One region of the Mesorhizobium sp. B2-4-18 genome, then DNA from elsewhere that is predicted to be linked to it. Evidence: riboswitches for the same ligand, from Rfam matches in the RefSeq annotation. Region 1 holds a riboswitch; the other holds the start of a gene.
What was found. Region 1 has a riboswitch for thiamine pyrophosphate ahead of FJ527_RS23400 (YkoF family thiamine/hydroxymethylpyrimidine-binding protein). Riboswitches for the same ligand answer to the same signal wherever they lie in the genome.
Positions count from the first base shown of each region.

Region 1 (7,448 bases):
GTGCCGTCAAGGCTGCTGGCATGGGTGGACAATATCCCGGTCAAGACCGTTCTTTTCAACTGGTCGCGCGAGGCACCGCCGGTGGTGATCAGCTTTGCCGTCATTCCGCCCGGCACGCGATATCTGCCGGCTGCCGCCAGCAGCCGGACCCGGCATCCGCGCAGCTAGGGTGAGCGGCGACGTGCGATCCCATTCCCTATAATACAAGCGGACGGCCGCTCGTCTGACTGGACGAACCAGGCAACAATGCCCATTTATGGCGCTATCCAAGTTTGTTGCCGCGCAATTCCCGACGGAGAGCCGCTACACTTCCCCGGAATTGCCTTTTGAGGAGACGTGACATGGCGACTTCGAGTGAACGTGCAGTGCTTGCCGGCGGCTGCTTCTGGGGCATGCAGGATTTGATCCGGCGCTTCCCGGGAGTCCTTGCCACGCGTGTCGGCTACAGTGGCGGCGACGTGCCGAACGCCACCTATCGCAATCATGGCACGCATGCCGAAGCCATCGAGATCACCTTCGACCCGGCGAGAATCAGCTTTCGCCAGCTTCTGGAATTCTTCTTCCAGATACATGATCCGACGACGCGCAATCGCCAGGGAAACGATGTCGGCATGAGCTATCGCTCCGCAATCTACTACACCGATGAGGAGCAGAAGCGTGTGGCGGAGGACACCATCGCCGATGTCGACGCCTCCGGCCTGTGGCCCGGCAAGGTCGTCACCGAACTTGCGCCGGCCGGAGCGTTCTGGGAGGCCGAACCCGAGCACCAGGACTATCTCGAGAAATATCCCAACGGCTACACCTGCCATTTCGTCAGACCAGGCTGGAAGCTGCCGGTTCGTGAAAAGGCGGTTTCATAAGGTTCACCAGCCGTTTTGGCGGTAGGTGGGGTATAAACGCCCGTCGATTGCCAAGGATCATACGCATAGGGGCTGTTGGCCGCCGTGGCGGTTGACAGTTCGTTGCGTTGCTGGCCAACTGTGTGGGTTGATCGATCATCGGGGATGAGCATGAAGAAGATCTACGAAAAGCCGGTGTTGGTGAAGCGGGAAAGACTCTCAAGTGTTGCGGCGGGACCGCTTTCTTCCAAGGCAGCCTGACCGGCCAGGCCGGCTTTCGGGCCTGGCTGGCCGAGTTGTAACGGTGATCGAATTGCTGGTGCGGGCAGGCTACGTCTTGCCCCGCTGGGCTTGAGAAGATGATTTCTTCCGAACCCGCGGCCTGCGCCGGGCAACTCAATGCAATTTTCATCCTGGATGTTTCTGCTTATACCGGGCCGCTGCTTTCCGGATGGATCGAGGCGGGAAACCGTGTTGGTGCGATCATCGTGCCTGGTTTTCAACGCCCATCCAGAGGCTTCAGCATTGGCAATTTTCGGCGCAGGCTGAGGCGCCGGCTTTTGCTCAGGCGCCATCTCGGCAACACGCCGGTAAAGCTGATCGAATTCCGCCGGCCTTACGACTGGAACGAGCTTGCCCGGCAATTGCCTGATATCGCCGCGGATGTGCTGATCTGCTTCGCTTTCCCGACCTTGATCCCGCAGCAGCTGCTCGACCTCTTTCCCAAGGGCGGGCTTAATTTTCATCCGGCGCTGCTGCCCAACTACCGGGGGCCGCATCCTCTCCATCGTCTTGTCGCGGATGGCCAGCATGCGGTCCATGGCGGCGTGACACTGCATAAGATGTCGGCCAATTTCGACGACGGCGACATCCTCGGACAAGTGCTGTTCACCGAAGCAGACTGGGCATCGCGGCGGGATATGGTGGACGGCGTGGCGAGCGCGATGCGCCGGTTGGTGCGTGAGGTGGCGCCAGCCTATTGCAAGAATCTGGTGTCGGGGATGCGGCAGCCAGCCGGTGATTTCGTCTGGGCTCGACTTGAGCGGGACCACATGGCGATTTCGTCCGACATGTCAATCGGGCACGTTGCCCGGATGTGGCACGTATTGGGCGCTAAACCCGGTATCTATCTGGATGTCGCCGGCCGCAAGGTCAGGCTGGCCTTCCAGGTCAGGCGACTGGGTCCGCCAACCGGAAAGGGTCCCGTAAGGCGGTGGGGGATGGTGGAGTTCGATCTTGCCAATGGCCGGGTTCGGCACCTCATCTACGGGCGCCTGCTCAAACGGCTGATGAAAATATACGCCTCATTCCCACGCCCCCGGGCCGGCAAACCGTACGCTGAATTAAGGGTCTTTGGCCGGGTGGGCAGTGAAGCGGCACCAGAGCCGCAAGCGGGTAGTCGCGGACACTGAATCCCAATAATGGGAACCGCGGAAACTGCGTCCGCGGTTCTCATATCGCGATGGCAAACTACTTTCCGCAGTTGTTGTCGTTCACGGTCGGCGCGGTGGCGTTGCCATTGGCGTCCGTCTGTGCACCCTGCGGGTTGGTCGGGCAATTCTTGTCCGCATTGGAATTCATGTCGCCCGGCGTGGTGGTCGTGCTGTTGGTCGCGCCCGGATCGATCGTACTGGGTGAAGCCGGGGTGCTTGGGTCCACAGTGACGGACTTGCCGCTACCGCCGGGCCCATCCGCGCCCGCTGCGCTATTGCTTTGTGCCATGGCGGATGTTGCAACGGCAATGGTGAAGGCCGAAGCCGCGAGGATTTTCATGAACATGATTTGTCTCCATTTTCTGTGAACTCGTCGCCGGGAACGGTGCACGGTTTCGCGGAAATCATGAACCGCTCAATCTCTTGTTTTGACACAATCCCGAACGGAAAATTGGTCCTGGAATCGCGTCCAGCGACTGGTGGGACAACCCCTCGGAATGGCGAAGGTTCCAGACAAATTTCCGCGCCGGCGATGTCCAATTGCCCTGGAGCTCGGGCAATGCTTTAGCGCGGCTTGCCAAAAAAAACAGCTTTCCCAACCGTCCGAATGATGCTTTAACGCGCCTATCCACAGGGGTGCTCCGTACGGTCGGGGCTGAGACGGGGGCGGCAAGCCCACAGACCCTAGAAGCTGATCTGGGTAATACCAGCGGAGCGAGGCGGGCGATGTTTTCAGGCGCACAGGTTTCCCTATATCCAATGGCCGACGATTTCGTCGGCATCATTCTGGGCGCGCTCGGCGCGCTCGATCCGTACCGCGATAAGCTCAGGATCGAGACCGACGACATTTCGACCTTGCTGGTCGGGCCCCCCGAGGTGTTATTCCCTGCGCTGCGCGACCTTTTCGTGGCCGCGTCTCGCAGCGGCAGGCATTGCGTGCTGTCAGCCACCATTTCGCGTGGCTGCCCAGGCGAGCCGGATGACCCGATCTGCCGCTCCGACACGTTCGGCGGACCTGCCGGGCCACTCGGCCCGCGCAAGCAAGCCGCCATCACCGCAGTGCGCGGCGCGCCGGCCACTGGCCAGCCGGCGGCGGCGCAGTTCTCGCTCTATGTGATGGGCACTGACGACCACATGGACGAAATCTATGGCTGCATAGATTTCCTGAAGCAGTCCGGCGTCTACGATCGCTCCAAGAATTTCTGCACCAAGCTGCGCGGCGATGCCGGCGCGATCTTCTCGGCCCTCGATGAAGCCTTCTACCGCTTCGGGCCCGGCGCCGGCCATGTAACCCTCGATGTCACGGTCTCGGCCAACAGTCCCACCGCCGTCTGAACCGCTCGTGGTCTCATCGTCATTCAACCCGCGTAACGTCGCGGGCTTCTTCGCAAAAACAGCGCCGGCCGTGATATCGATCGGTTTGGTGCTCGTGGCCTGGGAACTGTACGCAAACATTTCCGGCATCAAGCCGACGGTTCTGCCGGCGCCCTCGCGCGTCTTCGAACAGGCGATGCTCAATCGGGAAGCCTTGGTCGACAACGCCATTCCCACGGTCCGCGCCACGCTGATCGGTTTTGCCTGTTCGCTCAGTGCCGCCTTCGCCCTGTCGATGCTGGTCGACTTCTTCCAGCCTTTGCGGCGAGCGCTGTTTCCCATCTTCATAGTCAGCCAGACTTTGCCGCTGGTCGCCATCGCGCCATTGGTGGTGCTGTGGTTCGGCTTCGGGCTGGCGCCCAAGATCGTGCTGGTGGCGCTGGTCACCTTCTTCCCGATGCTGGTCGCGCTGGTACAGGGCTACGAGGCTACCGAGGTGGAGATCGGTCAGATGCTGCGTGCCATGGGAGCAGGGCGTTGGCGTGTCTTCATGCTGGCACGATTGCCTTCGGCGCTGCCTTATTTCTTCGCTGGCCTCAGGATATCCATCACCTATGCCGTCGTCGGCGCCATTTTCGCCGAATATGCAGGCGCGGCCAAAGGGCTGGGCATCTACATGCTCAACGCCAAGAACAATTTCCGTCCCGACCTGGTGCTCGCCGCCGTCTGCGTCAGCGCAGCGCTCACCCTTGTCCTGTTCGGGCTGACGATGCTGCTGCAGCGTCTTGCCATGCCCTGGGAACGAGCCCCTGGCAGGCAAGGCGCTGGAAAAGGTCCAGAAGCATGAGCCGGCTCGAATTGCGGCATGTTCGCAAGGCGTTTGGCGGGCTCGATGTGCTCGCCGACATTTCGCTTCGTGTCGATGCCGGCGAATTCGTCTCGATCCTTGGACCTTCGGGAGCCGGCAAGTCGACGCTGTTCCAGCTTCTGACCGGCGCCGAGCATGGCGAGGGTGAGATGTTCTTCGACGGCGTGCCGCTCGACGATCACGGCAGGCATTTCGCCTTCATGCCGCAGCGCGACGCGCTGATGCCGTGGCGGCGCATCCTCGACAACACCACGCTCGGACTCGAGGTGCAAGGCGTCAGCCGCAAGGCGGCACGGAAGCGTGTGGCTCCGCTGATTGCCGAGTTCGGCCTTGCCGGCTTCGAGTGGCACTTTCCAGCGCAGCTCTCGGGCGGCATGCGCCAGCGCACGGCGCTTTTACGTACCGTGGTGCAGGAACGCGATATGTTGCTGCTCGACGAGCCGTTCGGCGCGCTCGACGCACTAACCCGTGCGGCCCTGCAGCGCTGGCTCGAACAGATGTGGCGGCACCACCACTGGACGGCGTTGCTGATCACTCATGACGTGCGCGAAGCCCTGTTCCTGTCCGACCGCATCTATGTGCTGTCCGCGCGGCCTGCCCGGGTCGTGCGCGAGATCAAGGTGCCGCTGCCGCGCCCGCGCGATTCCGCCAGCGCGGCCACGCGGCAGGCCGGGGCACTCGAGGCCGAGATTCTCGACATTTTGCTCAACCTCCAGCCATCCAAAGGACATGACCATGATTGACTTGACGCGCAGGCAAGCCCTGCTGCTCACCCTTGCCGGCAGCGTACCGCTGATCACCGGATCGAGCCGTTCCTTCGCGGCAACGCGGACGGTCACAGTCGCCCTCGACTGGACGGTCAACACCAACCACATCGGCCTGTTCGTCGCCCGCGATAAGGGATTTTATCGGGAAGCCGGCATCGAGGTCGACATCCTGCCGTACAGCGATACCGGTGCCGGCACGCTTGTCGCCAACCATGTCGCCGATTTCGGGATCAACGGCACCATCAGCCTGTTCACCCAGAAGACCGCGGGAGCCGATCTGAAGGGCGTCTATGCCGTCGTGCAGTCCGAGACAGGCCGGCTGGTGTTCAATGCCGCGCGCAGCGAAATCAAAAGCCCGAAAGATCTGGATGGCCTGACCTATGGCGGTTTCGGCAGCGCCTGGGAGACCGCGCTGATCTCGACCATCATCCGTCACGACGGCGGCAAGGGCGATTTCGAGACGGTGACGCTGGGCACTTCCGCCTACGAGGCGCTGGCCAACGGTTCGGTCGACTTCACGCTGGAAGTGTCGACCTGGGAGGGCGTCGAAGCCGAACTCAGGGGCGTTAAGCAGCGCAGTTTCGTCTATGCCGACCATGGCGTCCCCGATGAGCACACCACGCTTATCTCTTCGAGCGAAGCGTATCTCCAGGCGAACCCCGAATTGTCGTCATCCTTCATCCAGGCAACGCGGCGCGGTTACCAATTCGCCGTCGATCATCCAGGGGAGGCCGCCACGCTGCTGATAGCCGCCAACAAGGATGCCCTGACGAATCCGGCCTTGGTCCACGCCTCGCTGAAGGCACTGCTCGAGGGCAATTATCTACGCGGGCAAAATGGTGCCATCGGGACGTTGGACCCTGCCAAGATGGAAGCGATCGGCAACTACCTCTTCGCCGCCGGCATTCTGCGCGACGCCGACGGTAAGGTTCTGCCGCAGAGCCCGGATTTCGCCAGGTATTTCAGCAACGCATTTCTGGGGTAGCTGGCCAATCCCTTAAGGAGAGGATCAACTCGGGCGAAACCCATTCCTGGCGATCCTCGAAGCGGAGACAATCTGCACGGCCGTGCCTTGTGTCTCTTTCGGCGGCGCCGTCGCCGTTTCTGATGCCGATATGATCTTCTCGGTTAACCGCACAGCAATGGTTGCGTGCAAAGGTCCCTCCGAGGGATGATCGGGGTTCTTGCCTTGCTTGCACCAAAAAGCGAAACGCTTCCGCGCGTCAACCAGGGCGGGATGATATCCGAAGCGCGCAAGCGCGAGATCCTGGCCGACTTGCGCGAAGGCTTCTTTCGCATTTGTGCGCTCGCATGCGCCGCGCTGTTTGTGTACCGGGGCGTGTATCACTTCGTGCAGGATCCCACCCGGTTCAATATCGCGCTCGTGGCGGTCTCCGAGACGCTCACCTTTACCTGGCTGCTGCTATCGCGGCGGCCGGTGACGCGTGACTGGAGCCCGCTTGCGGTAGTCGCTTCGGTGACCGCCAGTTTTGGTGTCGCCTTGATCACCATGGAACCGGGCATCCCCATCATCCCCATCTATGTCGCCGCGCCGCTGCAGTTCCTGGCACTGTGGTTCGTCATCTGGGGAAAGCTGTCGCTGGGTCGTTCCTTTGCCATCCTGCCCGCCAATCGCGGCGTGATGACCGGCGGCGCCTACCGCCTGGTGCGGCATCCGATCTATGCCGGTTACCTTACCGGCCATGTCCTTTACCTGCTGTCGGCCTTTTCCTTCTACAATCTCGCCGTCTATGCGGTTATCACCTATCTGCAGGTGTACCGCATTCTGCGCGAGGAGGCCTTGCTTGCCGCGGAACCGGAGTACCGCTCTTATATGGAGCGCGTGCGCTATAGGCTGTTTTACCGGATATTCTGAAGGCCAGACTGTCACGCGAGAGTGGCCGGTCCTGTTTGATCCAGAGTTGGCCAACAGGGCTCCTTAGCGGCTAGTGGTCCGGAACTGCTCCGCAGGTGAGGTGCTGTATCCTGGCTGTTCGGTAGCAAGCAGCCTGGCACCAAATCATCGGCTCTCCAACAGCTGGCTCTAAATCGTTTTTTCTCGTAAACTTCTCAAAATATAGACATTGCAAACGTCTGCCATTAGATATTTTCTACAAGTATATTATATTTTTATTATCATTACCGCTTTCTTGTTTCGACAGTTAATACCATGCCGCTCACATGTATAGCGTGAATTGAAACTCAAAACTCTCTTCGACGTAGTTGC
Region 1 is NZ_VFUW01000010.1:180,391-187,838, forward strand. Features, by position in the region: gene FJ527_RS23380 (glycosyltransferase family 39 protein) at 1-168, shown strand, start outside; gene msrA (peptide-methionine (S)-S-oxide reductase MsrA) at 342-860, shown strand; gene FJ527_RS29500 (putative RiPP precursor) at 1,011-1,100, shown strand; gene FJ527_RS23390 (formyltransferase family protein) at 1,199-2,251, shown strand; gene FJ527_RS23395 (hypothetical protein) at 2,310-2,618, opposite strand; TPP riboswitch at 2,895-3,008, shown strand; gene FJ527_RS23400 (YkoF family thiamine/hydroxymethylpyrimidine-binding protein) at 2,999-3,607, shown strand; gene FJ527_RS23405 (ABC transporter permease) at 3,570-4,433, shown strand; gene FJ527_RS23410 (ABC transporter ATP-binding protein) at 4,430-5,197, shown strand; gene FJ527_RS23415 (ABC transporter substrate-binding protein) at 5,190-6,206, shown strand; gene FJ527_RS23420 (isoprenylcysteine carboxylmethyltransferase family protein) at 6,411-7,097, shown strand.

Region 2 (7,448 bases), on a different contig from region 1:
AGGAGGGCCATGTCGGACTGCTCGAGGCCGCCGCCCGTTTCGAACCGGAGCGCGAGGTGCGGTTCTCGACCTACGCGACGTGGTGGATCCGCGCCTCGATGCAGGACTACATCCTGCGCAACTGGTCGATTGTGCGTGGTGGCACCAGTTCGGCGCAAAAGGCCCTGTTCTTCAATCTCAGACGCTTGCGTGCGCGTCTCGCGAACGGCGCCGAGCCGCTCTCCAACACAAATCTCTACCGCGAGGTTTCGGTTGCGCTTGGTGTATCCGAGGCTGATGTGGCGATGATGGATTCACGGCTGTCGGCTCCGGATTCTTCGCTGAACGTGCCGCTGGCCGACGATGCGGGCGGCACCGAGCGGATGGATTTCCTGGTCTCGGACGATCCCTTGCCGGACGAAATTGTCGGCGACAAGATCGATGTCGCGCGCCGCTCGCTCTGGCTGAAGGAAGCGCTTCACGCACTCAACGCGCGTGAACTCAGGATCATCGAGGAACGCCGGCTGAATGACGAGGGGGCCACGCTCGAGGCGCTCGGCGAGACGCTCGGCATCTCCAAGGAACGTGTCCGCCAGATCGAGGCGCGCGCCATGGAAAAGCTCAAGGTCGCGCTGGTGAAGCAGAATCCGGAATTCATGGCGACCGCCGCCTGATCTCCCGCTCGGGCTTTTATTTGTCGGTGACGATCTTGACCTTGTCGCCGGCCGAAACCGCGGCCCCCGGCGACAGCGCATTGAGCACGCGGAATAGGTCGAGCTTGCGGTCGACGCCAACCATCTGCGCGGCAAGCGATCCCATGGTCTGTCCCGGCTGCACGGTGAGCACACGAATATGCAGTGGCTTCAGTGCCGCCTTCTCGGCGGGGCTGAGGATACGGAAGGAGCCGCTGACCGAGCGCGCCACCGTTTCAAGCGAGGTGCTGGCCGAGGGGGCCGCGGTCAGCAATCGGTAAACCTGGCCGCCGGCGCGGATCACAGCGATATCGAACTGCCAGCCTTCGGCGCCTGCATGGGCGGTCGCCGCCTCATTGCCGTTGATGGTTTCCTGCTTGACGGTGCTGTCGTCGAGCCCGGCCACCCAGCCGCTTCTGATATAGTCGGTCAGGGCGCGGTTCTTGTCGATCGAAACGCCGTCGAAGCGGATCGCTATGTCGCCGGGACCGGTCGCCGTCACGGCCGCCGCCGAATTGTCGATGATGAAACCGTCCGGCACCGTGAACGACACGCCCAAGCCTGGATGCAGGAAGGTTTCGCCGCGCACATAGCCTTCTTCCGGCGTGTCGCCGTAAAGCAGGCCGTCTATGCCGGCGAGGAAGGAATCGCGGTCGCGTGTACCGAAGCCGGGCGCACCGAACTGGCGGGCGTGCCGCTGTGCCAAATCGATGCGTTGCGGTGTGTTGGGGTGCGTCGCCAGGAAGTCGAGGCTGGCGTCGGTGGCGCCGCTGATCGAGCGGAAATCGGTATAGGCCGACATCGACTGCAGGAAGCGGCCGGCGGCATAGGGATCGTAGCCGGCTTCGCCGATCGACTTGATGCCGATGGCGTCAGCCTCAAGCTCCTGGTTGCGCGAGAACTGCGCCAGCCTGAGCTTGCCGCGGATGAGTGCAGCCTTGGCGGTCGGGCTGTCGCCAAGCACATCGGAAACGACCTTGGTCGCCAGACCTTCCTCGGCCTCCAGCTGCTGGCGCTGCAGCCCATGATTGGCGGTGACGTGGCCCATCTCATGCGCGATGACGGCGGCGAGCTCGGACGAATCATTGGCCAGCGCCAAGAGGCCGCGCGTTATGTAGAGATAGCCGCCCGGCAGCGCGAAGGCGTTGACGTTGGGCGAATTGAGGATGGTGATGCGATAGGTCTGGGTTGGGTTCGCCGACACCACGGTCAGATTGCCGACCACCTTGGCGACCATGCGTTCGAGCTTGGGATCGGAATATTCGCCGCCATAGGTCGCCAGGATGCGCGGATGCTGCGCCTTGGCGAGTTCCGCGAGCTTGTTGTTGGCGGCGACATTGTCGACTGTGATCGGCTTGTCGGATGGCTGGAAGCCTGATTCCTGGACTTCCGGAGGCGTGAACATCTGGCAGCTTGCCAGCGCCACGGCAAAGCCGGCCAGCGCCAGAAAGCGCGCCAGCGGGTTCATTCGTAGCCTGTCAACGCCGATCGCCAGAACGGCTTCCTTTCAGGTCCCTGCGCATGACCACATGCGCAAAACAAACTGCTACAGTATCCGTCACGCGCCCTCGGAGCATGCGGCGGAAGCTGTAGGCAAATCACGGCCTGTGCCGGACCGGTATCGAGCGGACCTAGCCACACTACTCCAGTCATGGCAAGCAAGCGCCACATCGCATCGAGCCGGTTTGAGCGTAAATTATGTCCGCTTCCGGGCAATATCCCGTGATAAGGAATCCCCGGCACCGGCTCCGATATAGCGCCGGAATGCCTCCGGACCAGCCCCGGCAAAAAAATCATCCGCCGTGCCGATAGCGGCGACGGCGCCGTTCTCGAGAAACACCAGCCTCTGACCGATGCGGCGGGCATCTTGCGGCTGATGCGTGACGAGCAGCACCGTCATGCCACGCTCGGCATGCAGGCTGGCAACCAGGTCGAGCATATCGTCTCGCAAGGCGGGCCCAAGCGAAGCGAAGGGCTCGTCGAGCAGCAGCACCGGGCGGTCACGCACCAGCACGCGAGCCAGGGCAACGCGCTGGCGCTCGCCGCCGGAAAGTTCGCGCGGCAGCCGCTTCTCCTTGCCGGCAAGACCGGTGCGCGCAAGCGCATCGGCGATCGCAGCGCGATCGGCTTCGGCCAGCCGCAACGATGGCGAACGGCCGAGCCCGACATTCTGCTCGACGGAAAGATGCGCGAAAAGGTTGTTTTCCTGAAAAACCATCGACACTGGCCGCGCCGCCGGTGGCGCGGTGCTGACATCGGCCCCGCCGATCAGCACGCGGCCGGATCGCGGCGGCTCGAACCCGGCCACCAGATTGAGCAGCGTCGACTTTCCGGAGCCGCTCGGTCCCATGATGGCGGTGATTTGCCCCGCCGTGAACTCGGCATCGAAGGCGAACGACGCCTCGCCATAGCTGAACGAAACCTTGTCCAGCCGCACCGAAACCCCTTTGCCGCCAGCCGCCCCGTCAGACATTGCGGGCCGTCTCCTTTCCCAGCCGGTCCGCTGCCAGCACCAGTGCCAGGCAGACAAGGCCGAGCAGCAGCGCCAAGCCGGCGGCGTCCTCGGTTCGGTAGCTGCCCATGCGCGCCAGGAGAAGGTAGGGCAAGGTCTGCACGGAATCACTGCCGAACAGGGCGATGACGCCGAGATCGCCGAGCGACAGTGCCATGGCGAAGGCAAAAGCGGTGGCCAGCGGCCGCCGCAACGTCGGCCAGTCGACCAGCCACAGTCTTGACCAGCCGGAAATTCCGAGCTGCGCGCAAAGCCGCTCGTGACGCTCGCTTGCCGCGTCATAGGCGGGACGGATGGCGCGCAGCGCAAAAGGCATCGCCATGACAGCGTTGACGGTGACGACCATGAGCGGCGCGATGGCAAAGACATCGCCGACATGGCGCAGCAACAGGAACCAGCCGGCGCCGACGACGATCGGCGGCACGACCAGGACAAACCCGGCGCCCGTATCGGTGGCATGTTCGAGCAGTGTCCTTGCCCCGAAGCGGCGGTTCGACGCTAGCGCCCTGCGCGCCATGGTCAATGCCAGCGAAAGCATCACCGAAAGCAAGGCCGAAAGGAAAGCGAGCACAGCACTGGTCAGCGTCGCCTGACGGACAGTGGCCTCGCCGGCAAGCCGGCTGAGGTCGGCGCCAAGTCCGGCCGCCACGGTCGCCGCCATCGGCCCGGCAACGAAGAGCAAGGCCAACACGATGAGCGTCGCGTTCAGCCAGGCTTCGGTCCTGTTGACGGAGAGGTAGCGGCGCGGCGCGACCGGCAGGTTGACGTCGCCGACGACGTCGGCTCCGAGCCGGGTCAACGCCAGCACCACGATGAAGGTCAAGGCGATCTGCAGCGTTGTCAGCGCGACAGCCCTCGCGGGATCGAAATCGAAGCGCAATGCCTGATAGATGCCGACTTCGAGCGTCGTCGCGGCCGGCCCGCCGCCGAGCGTCAGCACGATGGTGAAGGATGTGATGCACAGCATGAAGACAAGTCCGGCGACACCGGGCAGCGCGGCACGCAGCGTCGGCCACTCGATCAGCCGGAATGCCGGCGGCGCCCCCATGCCGAGCTGGCTCGCCAGCCGCCACTGGTCGGAGGGAATGGTCCGCAGCGCCTCGAGGAACAGGCGGGTGGCCAGCGGCAGATTGAAGAAGACATGGGCGACGAGAATGCCGGACAGGCCATAGATGCCCGGCCAACCCTGGCCGCCGACGACGCTGAGAATGCCGGAGAAATATCCGGCGCGGCCATAGAGCGCAAGGATGCCGAGCGCCGCGACAATCGCCGGCAGCGCCAGCGGCACGGCGAAGAGCTGCAGGATGAAGGCACGGCCGAAAAACCGTGGATGCCGCGACAGCGCCCGCGCCACGAGCAGGGCCGGCCCGACCGAGAGCAGCGTCGACAGGGCCGCCTGCCAGAGCGTGAAGCGCACGACCCGGAACAGGTAGGGATCGAACGCAGCCCAAGCGCCGGAAAAATCGCGAGCGCCTTCGACAAGCAGCCCCGCAAACGCGCCGCCGATCAAAATGGCGATGGCGGCGAGCCCTATCACGCCAGCTGTGATGCGGGGATCAGAGCGGGTTTGCACACCGCACATCAACGATTGGGTGAAGCTTAGGGAGCGTCGCCGTAGAGCGTTCATCTCACGAGATTAGCCCACAAAACCTACTTGCTCATAACCGCCAGCCATTCATCGACCCAGGCCTTGCGGTTGGCCGCCACCTCCTCCGGGCTGAACAGCAAGGTTTTGGTCGGCTTGACCAGTTTGTCGAAGGCGGGGTTGAGCGGCTTGTTGGTCTTGCCGGCCGGGAACATCCAGTTGGTCTCGGGGATGGCGTCCTGGAATTTCGGCCCGGTCATGAAGGCCATGAACTTTTCCGCCAGCGGATTCTTGGCGCCGGTCGTGGTGATGCCCGCGACCTCGATCTGCAGATATTCGCCTTCCTCGAACGAGGCCGCCTGATAGCGCTCGGTGTTCTCGGCGACCATGTGGTAGGCCGGCGAGGTGGTGTAGGACAGCACCATCGGTGCCTCGCCCTTGGTGAACAGGCCATAGGCTTCGCTCCAGCCCGGCGTCACGGTCAGCACCTTGGTCTTGAGCTTGGCCCAGGCCTCCGGCGCCTTGTCGCCATAGACCGACTTCATCCACAACAGCAGGCCAAGACCGGGCGTCGATGTGCGCGGGTCCTGGATGACGATCTTGTCGTCGGCGCTACCCTCGACCAAATCCTTTAGGCTTTTCGGCGGCGATTTCAGCTTCTGGGTATCGTAGACGACGGCGAAGTAGCCATAGTCGAAGGGAACAAAAGTATCGTCGCTCCAGCCACCCGGCACGTTGACGTCCGTTATTGCGCCATGTGGCGCGAACAGGCCCGAGGCCTTGGCATCGGCGGTGAGATTGGTGTCGAGACCGAGCACGATGTCGGCTTTGGTCGAAGCGCCTTCCAGCTTGACGCGGTTGAGCAGCGCCACGCCATCGGCGACCGAGACGAACTCGAGATCGCAGCCGCATTCTGCCTCGAATTCCTTCTTCACCACGGGACCTGGACCCCAGTCGGCGGTGAAGCTCTCATAGGTGTAGACGGTGAGCTTATCCTTGGCCAAGGCCGGCCCGGACAGGGTCACTGCCGTGGCGGCGATCAGAAAATATAAAAGCGTGCGCATCGGCGCCTCCTTCGTTTGCGTTGAAAGGAATTGAGGCGTCGGAGTGTCCGAAACGTCTAATCCCTCCGCCGGTACAAACCGGATCAGGTTCAGCGGGTTGGCGACACTGCCTCTCAGCCGGCCCGCGAAATTCGCGTCCGGCACCCCGTTAGAGCGTTTCGACACATAGGCCGGGCCGATGACCCGCGCAAGTGGGACTTTGCCGCCTTCCGTTTCCCGTGCCGGGCTGGTAAGGCGACGGGATATGAGCACATTCACCATCCTGCTTGGCGGCGACCTCATCCGCACGCCTCGGCTCGACCGCCAGGTCGAAGGCTCGCGCGTCATCGCCGCCGACGCCGGCATCGGCCATGCGCGGATGCTGGGCCTCGTGCCGGAACTGTGGGTGGGTGATTTCGACTCGGTCCCGGCTGATCTGCCCGCCGACCTCGCCGCCGTGCCGCGGCAAACCTTCCCGGCGGAAAAGGACAAGACCGACGGAGAACTGGCGATCGCGGCCGCACTGGAGCGCGGGGCGACCCGCCTTGTGCTGGCGGGCGCCTTCGGCGGCAAGCGCGCCGACCACGCCTTCCTGCATCTGGCGCTTGGCCTGCGGCTGGCCGAAGCCGGAATGGATGTGTTTCTGACCAGCGGCGCCCAGGAAGGTGTTCCCTTGCTGCCCGGCAGGGCCGGCTTCGATTATGCCGACGGCACGCTGTTCTCGATTCTCGGCTTCTCCGAACTCTCCGGCCTGACCGTCACCGGCGCCAAATGGCCGCTCGACAAGGTCGAGGTGGCGTTCGGTTCGTCGCTGACCATTTCCAACGAGGTCAAGTTCGGCAAGACCGGGGGCCGCCTCGACATCGCGCTCGGCCATGGCCGCGCGCTGCTGCTCGCCCATCCCTATCCATTGCCCGAAAGCTGACATGGCCCCGCCTCTTCTCAATCTCGACGGGATAAGACTGACCTTCGGCGGCGCGCCGCTGCTCGACGGCGCCGCCTTGACCGCTTCGTCCGGCGACAAGATCGCGCTGGTCGGCCGCAACGGGTCCGGCAAGTCGACGCTGCTCAAGATCGCCGCCGGCCTGATCGAACCACAGGACGGCGAGGTGTTCCGCCAGCCTTCGGCGACGGTGCGTTATCTGCCGCAAATGCCCGACATGGACGGCTTTGCAACCGTGCGCGCCTATGTCGAGGCCGGGCTCGGGCCCGCCGACGATCCCTACCGCGCCAGCTATCTGATGGAGCATCTCGGCCTGTCGGGCGAAGAACGGCCTGGCGACCTGTCCGGCGGAGAGGCCAGGCGCGCCGCGCTTGCCCGCGTCATGGCGCCGGAGCCCGACATCCTGCTTCTTGATGAGCCGACTAACCATCTTGATTTATCTGTCATCGAATGGCTGGAAGAAGAGCTCGTCCGGACCTCCTCGGCGCTCATCGTCATCTCGCATGACCGCCGCTTCCTCGAGCGCGTGTCGCGCGCCACAGTCTGGCTCGATCGCGGCCAGACGCGCAGGCTGGACAAGGGCTTTGGCCATTTCGAGGAATGGCGCGACCTGGTGCTGGAAGAGGAAGAGCGCGAACAGCACAAGCTCGGCCGCCAGATCGTGCGCGAGGAGCACTGGCTGCGCTACGGGGTG
Region 2 is NZ_VFUW01000003.1:164,065-171,512, forward strand. Features, by position in the region: gene FJ527_RS07910 (RNA polymerase factor sigma-32) at 1-653, shown strand, start outside; gene FJ527_RS07915 (M48 family metalloprotease) at 670-2,139, opposite strand; gene thiQ (thiamine ABC transporter ATP-binding protein) at 2,368-3,144, opposite strand; gene thiP (thiamine/thiamine pyrophosphate ABC transporter permease) at 3,137-4,765, opposite strand; gene thiB (thiamine ABC transporter substrate binding subunit) at 4,834-5,832, opposite strand; TPP riboswitch at 5,876-5,990, opposite strand; gene FJ527_RS07935 (thiamine diphosphokinase) at 6,077-6,736, shown strand; gene FJ527_RS07940 (ABC-F family ATP-binding cassette domain-containing protein) at 6,738-7,448, shown strand, end outside.
Region 2: another riboswitch for thiamine pyrophosphate. It lies ahead of thiB (thiamine ABC transporter substrate binding subunit); the one in region 1 lies ahead of FJ527_RS23400 (YkoF family thiamine/hydroxymethylpyrimidine-binding protein).